One region of the Paenibacillus sophorae genome, then DNA from elsewhere that is predicted to be linked to it. Evidence: predicted binding sites of a transcription regulator. Region 1 holds the regulator's gene; the other holds the start of a gene.
The links. Region 1 encodes Rex, which represses fermentation and respiration genes when NADH is low (regulators of the CRP and FNR family bind a similar motif). Its sites were predicted from a motif close to TTGTGAAATATTTCACAA; they were not measured.
Positions count from the first base shown of each region.

Region 2: a site for Rex is predicted at 2,986-3,003, ahead of qoxA (cytochrome aa3 quinol oxidase subunit II). Genes of this name have one in related genera too.

Region 1 covers NZ_CP076607.1:4,571,259-4,576,496, forward strand. Annotated here, with positions in the region: gene KP014_RS22110 (amidohydrolase) at 1-1,198, opposite strand, end outside; gene KP014_RS22115 (redox-sensing transcriptional repressor Rex) at 1,188-1,838, opposite strand; gene dinG (ATP-dependent DNA helicase DinG) at 2,161-5,019, opposite strand; gene KP014_RS22125 (tetratricopeptide repeat protein) at 5,136-5,238, opposite strand, start outside.
Region 2 covers NZ_CP076607.1:1,733,690-1,738,927, forward strand. Annotated here, with positions in the region: gene qoxB (cytochrome aa3 quinol oxidase subunit I) at 1-1,777, opposite strand, end outside; gene qoxA (cytochrome aa3 quinol oxidase subunit II) at 1,817-2,728, opposite strand; gene KP014_RS08110 (polysaccharide deacetylase family protein) at 3,151-4,323, shown strand; gene KP014_RS08115 (TetR/AcrR family transcriptional regulator) at 4,464-5,096, opposite strand.

The DNA of each region.
Region 1 (5,238 bases):
CGACCCATACATGCTCTACGTCCTTCGCGCTAGCCGAGTATACCGTATGAGATATCAGGTCCGTATGCGGCAGCAGATGGGGCTGGTCGATATCGATGGCGATAAAATCGGCTTTCATTCCCGGGGCGAGCCTGCCCACTTGATTAAGGAATACAGACTTTGCGCCATACTCCGTAGCTATACGGAGGGCCTCGCCTGCGGGAACCGCCGTCGGATCACCGGACACTCCTTTATGAATCAGTGCGGCCAGGCGCATTTCCTCGAACATATCCAGGTTGTTGTTGCTTGCCGCGCCATCCGTTCCGAGCGATACCGTAACACCGGCCTTCAGCAGTTCGGGAACGCGCGCCACGCCGCTTGCCAGCTTCAGATTGCTGCCCGGATTATGCGAGACGCCAACCTGATTACGCGCAAGAATTTCGATTTCCTCATCGTTCAGATGGACGGCGTGCGCCACAAGCGACGGCCGGGTGAACATCCCGAGCTTCTCCAGATGGGCAACGGGCCGAAGGCCATAATCCGCTTCATTTTGTTCCACTTCCCGCCGTGTTTCCGACATATGCGTATGAATAGGCAGGTCAAGGTCATGCGCCGCCTGAACGAATTTCTCGATATAATCCGGAGGACAAGTATACGGCGAATGAGGCGATATCATGGCGGTAATCCGCCCGCTCGCCGCGTTATGCCATTTTTTTGCAAAAGCAACCGCTTCCGCAAGCTTCTGATTCTGCACCTCAGCCGGGCACAGCCCGATGACGCCGCGCATCAGGACTGCGCGTATTCCGGATGCTTCCGCTACCTCAGCCACCCGGTCCATATGATCATACATATCGAGAAACGTCGTTGTTCCGCCCTTTAGCATTTCCAGCACCGAGAGTGCGGTTCCCCAGTAGACATCGTCTCCGGTGAATTTCCCTTCCATTGGCCACATTTTTTCCTGAAGCCATACTTGAAGGGCCAGATCGTCTCCATAACCGCGCAGCAGCGACATCGCCGCGTGCCCATGCGTATTGACAAGCCCCGGTAGGAACAGCAGGCGGTTGCCTTCAAAGACAGGCACGTCTTCTTCAAGAACGGGCGGTTCTTCCCCTATGTACGTAATCAAATCGTTATCAATTACCATATATCCTTCAAGAACAGGCTTATCCGCGCCAGGCACGGCAAATTTTCCGTTTCGGATCATCCATTTAGTACCCATGCTCTTCTTCGTCCTTTCCTTCATGCAGATAGTAAGCCAAACTTTGCAGGTCGGTCGTAAAGTCCGCCGCATGCACGCGAATCTCGGGCGGTGTCTTCAGAATAACCGGAGCGAAATTCAGAATGGCTTCAATGCCTGCTCCAATGAGAATATCCGCTACTTTTTGCGCCTCCTGCTCGGGCACAGTAATAATGCCTATGCGAATGCCCTGCTCACGTACGGTGCTTGCAAGCTCTTCCATAGGCTGAACGGTCAACGTATTGATCTTGGTCCCGATCTTCGGCGGGTAGGAATCAAAGACGGCCGTAATTTTCATTGTGTCTTTTAGATAAATATTGTAATTGGACAGCGCCTGACCCAGATTCCCGGCTCCTACCAGAACAACATTAATCTGCTGGTCCAGCTTCAGGATGTGACGGATTTTTTCGATCAGGTAAGGTACGTCATAACCAATGCCCTTCCTGCCAAAGTCGCCAAAATAGGCCAAATCCTTGCGGATTTGCGCAGGATTTAAATCCAGTCGCTGTCCGAGTTCTTGAGAAGAAACAGTGGCGATTTCGCGTTTTTGCAGGTCGTTCAAAAAACGCAGATACACAGGCAATCTGCGCACGACGGCTTCAGATATTTTGTCCGATTTCATGAGTTCTCCTCCTACATTTTAATAGGACCCTCCCAAACCCTCCCTAAAAGGGAGGGCCCCAAGGGCTGCCGCCCTCTGGACACCCGCTAACGGCAAATTGGCGTTAGCGAAAGTTGGGCTTGGACCTTGATCAGGCGGATGAAGGATCGCTTTTCGTCCCTGACGGGACACGCTTGACAATTGGCGGAATCTACTTACAGTATAACCCGCATAAAGATTAAAATCGGCAGATCGGCCTATGTTGTACAATGGCCGATCGAATACCTTAAAAGCAAAGACAATGATTGGCCTATGTTGTACAATGGCCAATCGAGCATCCCGCTTAGGATACGCCGTCTTGCTTCAGCCATTCGGCGATGCGGGGGACCATTTGTTCCGTCGCCATATGCTCCATTTTAGGTCCCGGTAAGGAATACAGGAAATACTTTCCGTAATAAGATTCGATTACTCTGGTATCATAAACAATAACAATGCCACGATCCTGTGCGGTCCGTACAAGGCGGCCGAAGCCCTGCTTGAAACGGATGACGGCCTGAGGCACGGACAGTTTCATGAAGGGGTTCTTCTTCTGTGCCTGCAGCAGTTCGGCCTTCGCTTCCGCGAGCGGATGATTAGGCGGCTGAAAAGGCAGTCTGACGATTGCCAGACATGTTAGTGCGTCGCCGGGAATATCGACTCCTTCCCAGAAGCTGCTCGTTCCCAGCAGGACAGAAGAGGAATTCTCCTGGAACCGGCGGAGCAGCTTGCTTCGGCTGCCTCCTTCAACGCCTTGTCCCAGCACCGCTATATCCTCGGAGGCGAGTGCCTCCTTCAGAGGGTCGTATACCTGCCGGAGCATCTTATACGACGTGAACAGCACAAGCATGCGCCCGCGAGTCGTCACTGCGGCTTCAGCCAGGGAATGAACGAGCGTATCGACAAACCGGGCGTCGCCGACGGTTCCCTTCACACTTGGAAAATCCCGCGGAATGACCAGCAGCGCCTGATCCCGGTACCTAAAGGGAGAAGGAAGCAGTACGGTCGATAGCTTTCCTTCCTCCTGGGCTTCGTTTAAACCCAGATTGTCGATCATATACTGGAACGATTTATCGACGGACAAGGTTGCCGACGTCAGGACGGCGCTTTTTTTCTTATCAAAGAAAAGCTCCTTGAGCTGCGCGCTGACATCGACGGGCACGGCATACAGCTGCAGTGATTTGCTGCGGTAATTTCCATTTGCCTCCAGCCAATATACAACATTTTCGTCATTCATGCCCATAAAAAAACGTACCTGCTCGCGGATATCAGCCAAATCCTTGAATAGCCCGCCAACATCGGTTACAAGGCTGTCGGCCGAGGACTGGCCTTCCTGGTCACGCATTTCGGAAAGCATTTTATCGCCTTTGCGGATAATATCACTTAAAGACAAGTTTAGTGTACTTTCCAGTGAAACAAGCTCTTCCCAGCCTTTGGGCTTCTTGGCGGGTAGAAGACGATGCACCAATTGTCCCGCTTCTCCCGCCGCTGAGTCGGACCGTTCGGGTATCAGTGCATACAGCCTATCGCTGAGCAGATCCCACGCCTCTTTTACGGTAAGGAGGTCGGGGTACAGCCGGTCGATGATCCCGCTCCACTCGGTGGCCTGCTCACTGCCCGAGCTTTGGAGGATCTGCCGGAGAGCAGGCAGTTGGCCGGTGCGGCTGTCTTTGTACAAGCGGTTCAGCGTATGCGAGACGGTAAAATGCTTCATATGCATGCCCAGGTGCTTGCCGGCCACTTCCTCCAATTGATGCGCCTCGTCAATCACAAGGTACTCATAGGCAGGAAGCAGCTGATGGCCCGCTTTCATGTCGGCAAACAGCTTCGAGTGGTTCGTAATGACCACGTCGGCGTTGCCCGCCTCATGCTTGGCGCGATGGTAATAGCATTTGCGGAACCATGGGCAAGACCGTCCCAGGCAGGAGTCCGTGTCGCTCGCCACCGTTTCCCAGAAATCGCCGCCCCGGCCGCTTAAATTCAGCTCTTCGTCGTCGCCCGATTCGGTCTGCGTGAGCCACACAATCATTTGCGCCGATGTTAGAGTATCCTCTCTCGGGGATGCGTAATCCTTTTTATTTATTTTATGTTCAAACTTGCGCAGACACAAATAGTGTCCCCTACCCTTGAAGACAGCAGCCTTGAACGGAAAAGGAACGGCTGCGGTCAAGAGTGGAACATCGCGCTCACGGAGCTGATCTTGAAGATTGATCGTATGAGTGCTGACCATTACCTTTTGCCCCGTGCGGACGCTCTGGTAAATAGCTGGAAGCAAATAGCCTAGCGACTTGCCGGTTCCTGTTCCAGCCTCGATCAGCAGATGCCTCTCTTCTTCCAGCGCCTTGATCACTTCGCCGAACATAATTTCCTGAGCCTGCCGGCTTTCGTACTGGGGCAGGATGCTCCGCAGCCGCTCGGTAATCTCGTTCAAGTAAGCCTCAAACGACATATGCTCCACCGGATTGTCGCCGTCCTCGCGCGGAGGAGCCAGCTCCGTCCAATCGCCCACGGCTAACGCAAGCTGGCGGTAAAACTTAAGATCACCTTCGGGCTGGAAGGTTTCCAGCTCGCGCTCGCTCAGCAAGCCCTCAAAAAACCAGCTCAGATCGCTGTCTTCACCGGAAAACAGCTCGGTCAGCCGCTGCACCGTAAGCAGAGGAAGGCTGTAGAGCTCATCCAGACATTTCAGCAGTACGTGCGCTGTTGCCAGCGCATCGCTGTCCGCCTGATGCGGACGTTCATGCAGAAGTCCGAAATGGGAGCTGATGGTTCCAAGCTGATAGGAGGTGAGCGATGGAAAGCAGATTTTTACAAAATCGATCGTATCGAGAATACGGCCCTGAAACGGCAAATAACCGCACCGGTCCAGAGCGCTCTGAAGAAAATGAAAATCGAAAGCGACGTTATGCCCAACAAGCACGACATCATCCAGAAGAGGCACCAGTTCCATCATCATCTCTTCGAGTTCGGGCGCGTCCTGCACATCGCTGTCTTTAATGCCGGTTAAGCCGGTAATAAAAGGGGGTATCGGTCCTCCGGGCTTGACGTAGGAGCCGTACACACGCGAAATGGACCGGTCTTCTTCTATAATGGCAAGTCCGACCTGGATAATTTCACCTACGGACTGGGTTCCCGTCGTTTCAAAATCAAGCACGGCAAATTTCATGATGTATTCTAAACCCTTTCATTCGAGACTCTTAATCAGCATAACAGAAGTTGCGAAAAAAGGCGATGCACACCGCCGGAAAGCAGCAGCTGCATCGCACCAAATTAAACGCCCGATTATAATAGCGAAACCAGCTGAAATCCGAACTGAAGCTCGCCTCTGCCGCGCCTGCAGACCTCCAGATTGGCGTCTGGCTCAGGCAGTGCCGGATCGTATTTC
Region 2 (5,238 bases), 2.8 Mb from region 1:
AGACGACGCCAAGGACAAACGGTTTGCCCGTATTGCTCGGCATATGAATCTTCGTAATTTGGTCTTCGAACAGCGGCTGCTTATCGTGCTTCATGGCCCACAGCGGATCGCGCGATTTGACATTCGGCACAACCGCGAAGTTGTATTCCGGGATCGGACTTTGGGTTGCCCATTCCAGCGTGCGGGCATCCCATGGATCGCCGGTCTTGTCGCGCGGCATATAGCGTGTGCTCCAGTAAATGTTATACACAAGAATGACGAAGCCGATCGCCAGTCCGAGCGCACCGGCGAACGAGATCATGTTAAGCGGACCGAAGCCTGTTTCCGCGGAATACGTGTACATCCGGCGGGTCATGCCTTTGAGGCCGAGAATGAACAGTGGAAAGAAAGCTACGTTAAAGGAAATAATAATCCACCAGAAAGCATGCTTGCCCAGACGTTCATTCAGGCGGAAGCCGAACACTTTGGGGAACCAGTAGTGGAAGCCCGCGATAACAGCGAATACGGCGCCAGGAATAAGAACGTAGTGGAAATGCGCGACCAGGAACATCGTATTATGGTACATATAGTCGGCGCTGGCCATGGCCAGCATAACGCCGGTAACGCCGCCGATTGTGAAGATCGGAATGAAGGCCAAAGAGTACAGCATTGGCGTTGTGAAGCTGATCCGGCCTTTTCGCAGGGTGAACAGCCAGTTGAATATCTTGACCCCGGTCGGCACGGCAATCGCCATCGTCGTAATCGAGAAGAAACCGTTGACCATTACGCCTTGACCCATCGTATAGAAGTGATGCGCCCAGACGATAAAGGACAGCAGGGAGATAATCAGCATACTGGCGACCATTGAGGTGTAGCCGTACAGATTTTTCTTAGAGAAGGTCGCGATAATTTCACTGTAAATACCGAAGGCCGGCAAAATGACGATATATACCTCCGGATGGCCCCATACCCAGAACAGGTTGGCCCAGAGCATATCCATGCCTCCGTTAGCCATCGTAAAGAACTGGGAGCCGAACAGACGGTCGAACATCATCAGCGCCAGCGCCACGGTCAGCACCGGAAACGCGAAGACGATGATTACGTTCGTAATCAGTACGGACCAGGTGAACATCGGCATGCGCATCAGCTTCATGCCCGGCGCGCGCATCTTCAGAATGGTCACGATAAAGTTAACGCCTGTCATCAGCGTGCCGATACCGGAAATCTGCAGCGCCAGCGAGTAGTAGTTATTGCCGACGGTCGGGCTGAACTCCAGACTCGCCAGTGGGAAGTAGGCAGACCAGCCGGCATCCGGCGACCCGCCGATGACGAACGAAATATTCAGCAGCATGGCTCCGAAGAAGAAGAGCCAGAAGCTGACCGCGTTAAGACGCGGGAAGGCCACGTCGCGCGCGCCGATTTGCAGCGGCACGACGACATTCATAAGACCGATAATAAACGGCATGGCCATGAACAGAATCATTATTAGACCGTGGGTCGTAAAGACCTCATTGTAATGCTGCGCGTCGAGAAATTTCATATCCGGCGCGGCGGTTTGCAGACGCATCATCAGAGCGTCGATGCCTCCGCGGAAGAGCATGAGCAGGGCGGCCAGAATGTACATAACGCCGATCCGTTTGTGATCCACGGTGGTCAGCCATTCCCGCCACAGCCAGCCCCATTTTTTAAAAACGGTTAAACCCACGACAATCCCGATCGATGCCAGGGCAATGCTGATCATCGCCCCGTAGATCAGGGGTTCGCCGTGAACCTTGAATTTTTCCAAATCAAAATTCATTGGGAGGACTCCTTTCAGGTTGTTCAAGTAAGTCTGGAATTAGTTGCTCTGGTGCGAATGTTCATCATTACTCATTTCCATACTGCTGTGATCCATATTGCTATGATCCATATCCATATGCTCGCTGTGTTCTCCCGGAGGAGGGCTGAAGGTCAGATGTGTAGACGAGAACGTTTCGCGTCCTACATGGGCCGTAGCCAGCAGCGATTTGAACTTGTCTTCAGTAAGCTGAGAAGCGCTACTCTTGACGTCTTTTACCCATTTGTCATAGTCGTCGCTGCTCATCGATGTTGCCGTGAACTCCATTTGAGCATAGCCTTTGCCGCTGAAGTTCGTATTTCTTCCGAGAAAATCGCCCTGAGTCTCCGCAACGAGATTCAGATAAGTGGTCATATCGCTCATCGCGTACTTTTGTCCGGCGAGCTGTGGAATCCAGAAGCTGGAGATCGGTCCGAAAGAGTACAATCTGAACTCAACCGGACGATTCACGGGGAAGTTCACGTAGTTTACCGTTTCAATGCCTTCCTCCGGATAGCTGAAATGCCATTTCCAGTTGGAGGATGATGCGTAAATGACCAGCGGCTTCTGATCCTTGTAGTCTGCTGGAACATTCTCCACCGCGTTCGTAGTCTTTACAGTTACTACCGACAGGAAGGCGACAATGATGATCGGAATAGCGATCCAGGTTGCTTCCAGCCATTTATTTCCTTCTTCATGCGGAGGAATATACCCTTCGTTGCTTTTTTTTGCGCGGTACTTCACCAACATGATAATGTAGAGAATGTAGACCACGGCCAGGACGCCGAGCATCACCAGAATGGACAGGATGATCGTGTCGGACAGCGTTTTAGCCGCCGGACCCTGCGGATTCAGAACGGTAAGCGAACCGCATCCGGGCAGCAGCAGGAAAAGGCTGAAAAATATTGCGTATAACGGCCCTTTTTTGTTCATGATGAACTCCTTTCCTTTAATACTGATTTCATTAACCGGAATACATTAACCTCTATCTATATTAAAAATTCCTTAAAGGGAATGCAAAATACACAATATAGATCTATATCCATATAAATCCTATATAATGGCGATTTATTTAATTTTCTGTGTAAAAACTGTTACAAAAAGACGTAAGATGTGATATAAATCACTGTCACTACGCGGTTTTCGGGATATTCTATAACGTTCAAACTTTGTTCATAATTTCACTATTGTTGCTAAGTTTGTCACAAATATAATCGCGTGATGTACAGCTATTTTAGGCGGCAAGTAACAACTTTTTTGCCTGCCGGTAACATTCTCTCAAAGTCGGCCCTATCTATTTATGCTATCTTATAAGTTGAGAGAGATAGAAGCTAAATAGATAGGAGACTTCGGCCTTGTCAATCAAAAAAATACTGCTATGCGTTATTGTATGCTTCCTTGCTTTAGGCGCAGTACCGGCTGTGCATGCCGAGGAAAGCGGCGAAATGAAACTTGGGATTAATGACAGCGTTACGAATATCCGCGCCGTGTCCGTGGAATATACCTTTTATGTGCCGGTGCGTGAGTTTGCGGATGAATTGAAGCTGAGCCTTGGGGGGACGCTGGAGGATTTGATGCTTTCGGGTGACAGAGGAAGCCTCCGGATTTTGAAAGAGGGCAAAGGCATCGCGGGAGACGGGACGGAAATGAGTCTGACTACCTTTACTCACGGCGGTAAGCTGATGATTCCTCTGAAAATCGCGATGCAGTTCGGTTATTCCGTGTCCTATAAGCCCGATCAGTATTTGCTGCGGATTACGGACGGCAGTCAGACGCTGGATGACGGCGCATTTACCGAGAAGTTCAAGGATAAGCTTAAACCGGAGGGGCCGCCCCAGCCAGCGCCAAGCCCGTCCCCGGCTGCGCCTGAATCTTCCAAGCCGGCCCCGAATCCGCCCAAGACGGGCGCATCCGGGAAAATCGTCTATTTGACCTTCGACGACGGGCCGTCGGCGACGACCGGACAACTGCTGGATATACTGGATAAGCACGGCGCGAAGGCGACTTTTTTCATGCTGGGACCGAACATCAAGCGCTACCCTAGCCAGGTGAAGCGCATGGTCAAATCGGAGCAAGGCCTTGGCCTGCATGGTATAACCCATATGAAGAGTAAATTTTACGCATCTCCCGCGGCGGCTCTGAAGGAAATGAACCAGGACAACGCGGATCTTGAAGCGGTCTCCGGACGGTCCACCAAGCTGATCCGCCCACCGTATGGCAGCAAGCCGTATTTTACGAAAGCTTTTAGAGATAAAGTGCTTGGCAGCGGATACCGCCTTTGGGACTGGAACGTCGATTCCTTGGACTGGAAATATAAGAGCGCCAGCGATTCGATCTATAACAATGTGGTCAGCCAGGTAAACAAACTGGACAAGTGCGGCGTGAATCCCGTCATTCTGATGCATGACCAGAAAGCGACGCTCCAGGTGCTGCCCCGTATTTTGGATTATCTCCACAAGAAAGGCTATCGATACGAAATCATAACGTCCGATCTTAAGCCGCTGAACTTCTGGCATGATACGCGGTGATTCGTATGCGGCCCTCCTGGTTACAGGGGAATCCGCTGCCGGTAAACCAGAAGTTCACGCGTTAAAAAAAGCGTCTCAAGGAACCGTTTGGGGTTCCTCGGGACGCTCTTTTTTTGAAAAATAAGAAGTATAAGCTGCTCTTATTCACCGAATAGATAGTGGACCAGCATGTCGACGAGCTCCGTCTTGAGGTGATCGGCCGAAACTCTTTCACCGTAGAAGACGATGCGGTCCACGACGCTGCTGACCGACTCGAAGACAACAACGGCGGCGGCCTCGAGGTTTCCAACGCGCAGCTCATCGCTGCTTAGCTTCAGAAACTCCAGCGTCTTGCGCCGGCCTACGTCGTATTGGCTTTCCATGACCTCTTTGACGACCTCATCAGAGAGCAGCAAAAGGGAGAGCTCCCGATGAAAGCTGATGTATGGAGTATGGGATTGGATGAGGCTCTCGATCATATGCGAGATGATCAAGCGTTTGTCCAACTCCTTGGCGTTCAGCTGCGCTACCGTGGCGTCAACATGGGCCTGCATCGCTTCACTGTGAATTTTGAGCACATCAAGAAACACGTCACGCTTATCCGTGAAATAAGAATAAAAGCTGCCGGTGGAGACGCCCGCGGCTGCGGCGATCTGTTTGGTGTTCGTCCGGTGGTAGCCTTTTTCGGAAAAGAGCTTGGCTGCCGCTTGAACAATCGCATCCTTGGTCTTGATGCTCCGGTCCTGCCGGGGTTTTCTTGTTTTGTCCGCTATTTGTTCTTCAGTTTCGTTCACGCGCAAACCCTCCTTAATTAAGATTTTAAGGAAGCCGGAATAGGGTGTCAAACCAAAGTTGAACTTTGGTTCAGTTTCTCGTTGACAAACATGAACTGAAGTTCATATAATCTTGAATGCGAACTAAAGTTCATATTTTTTA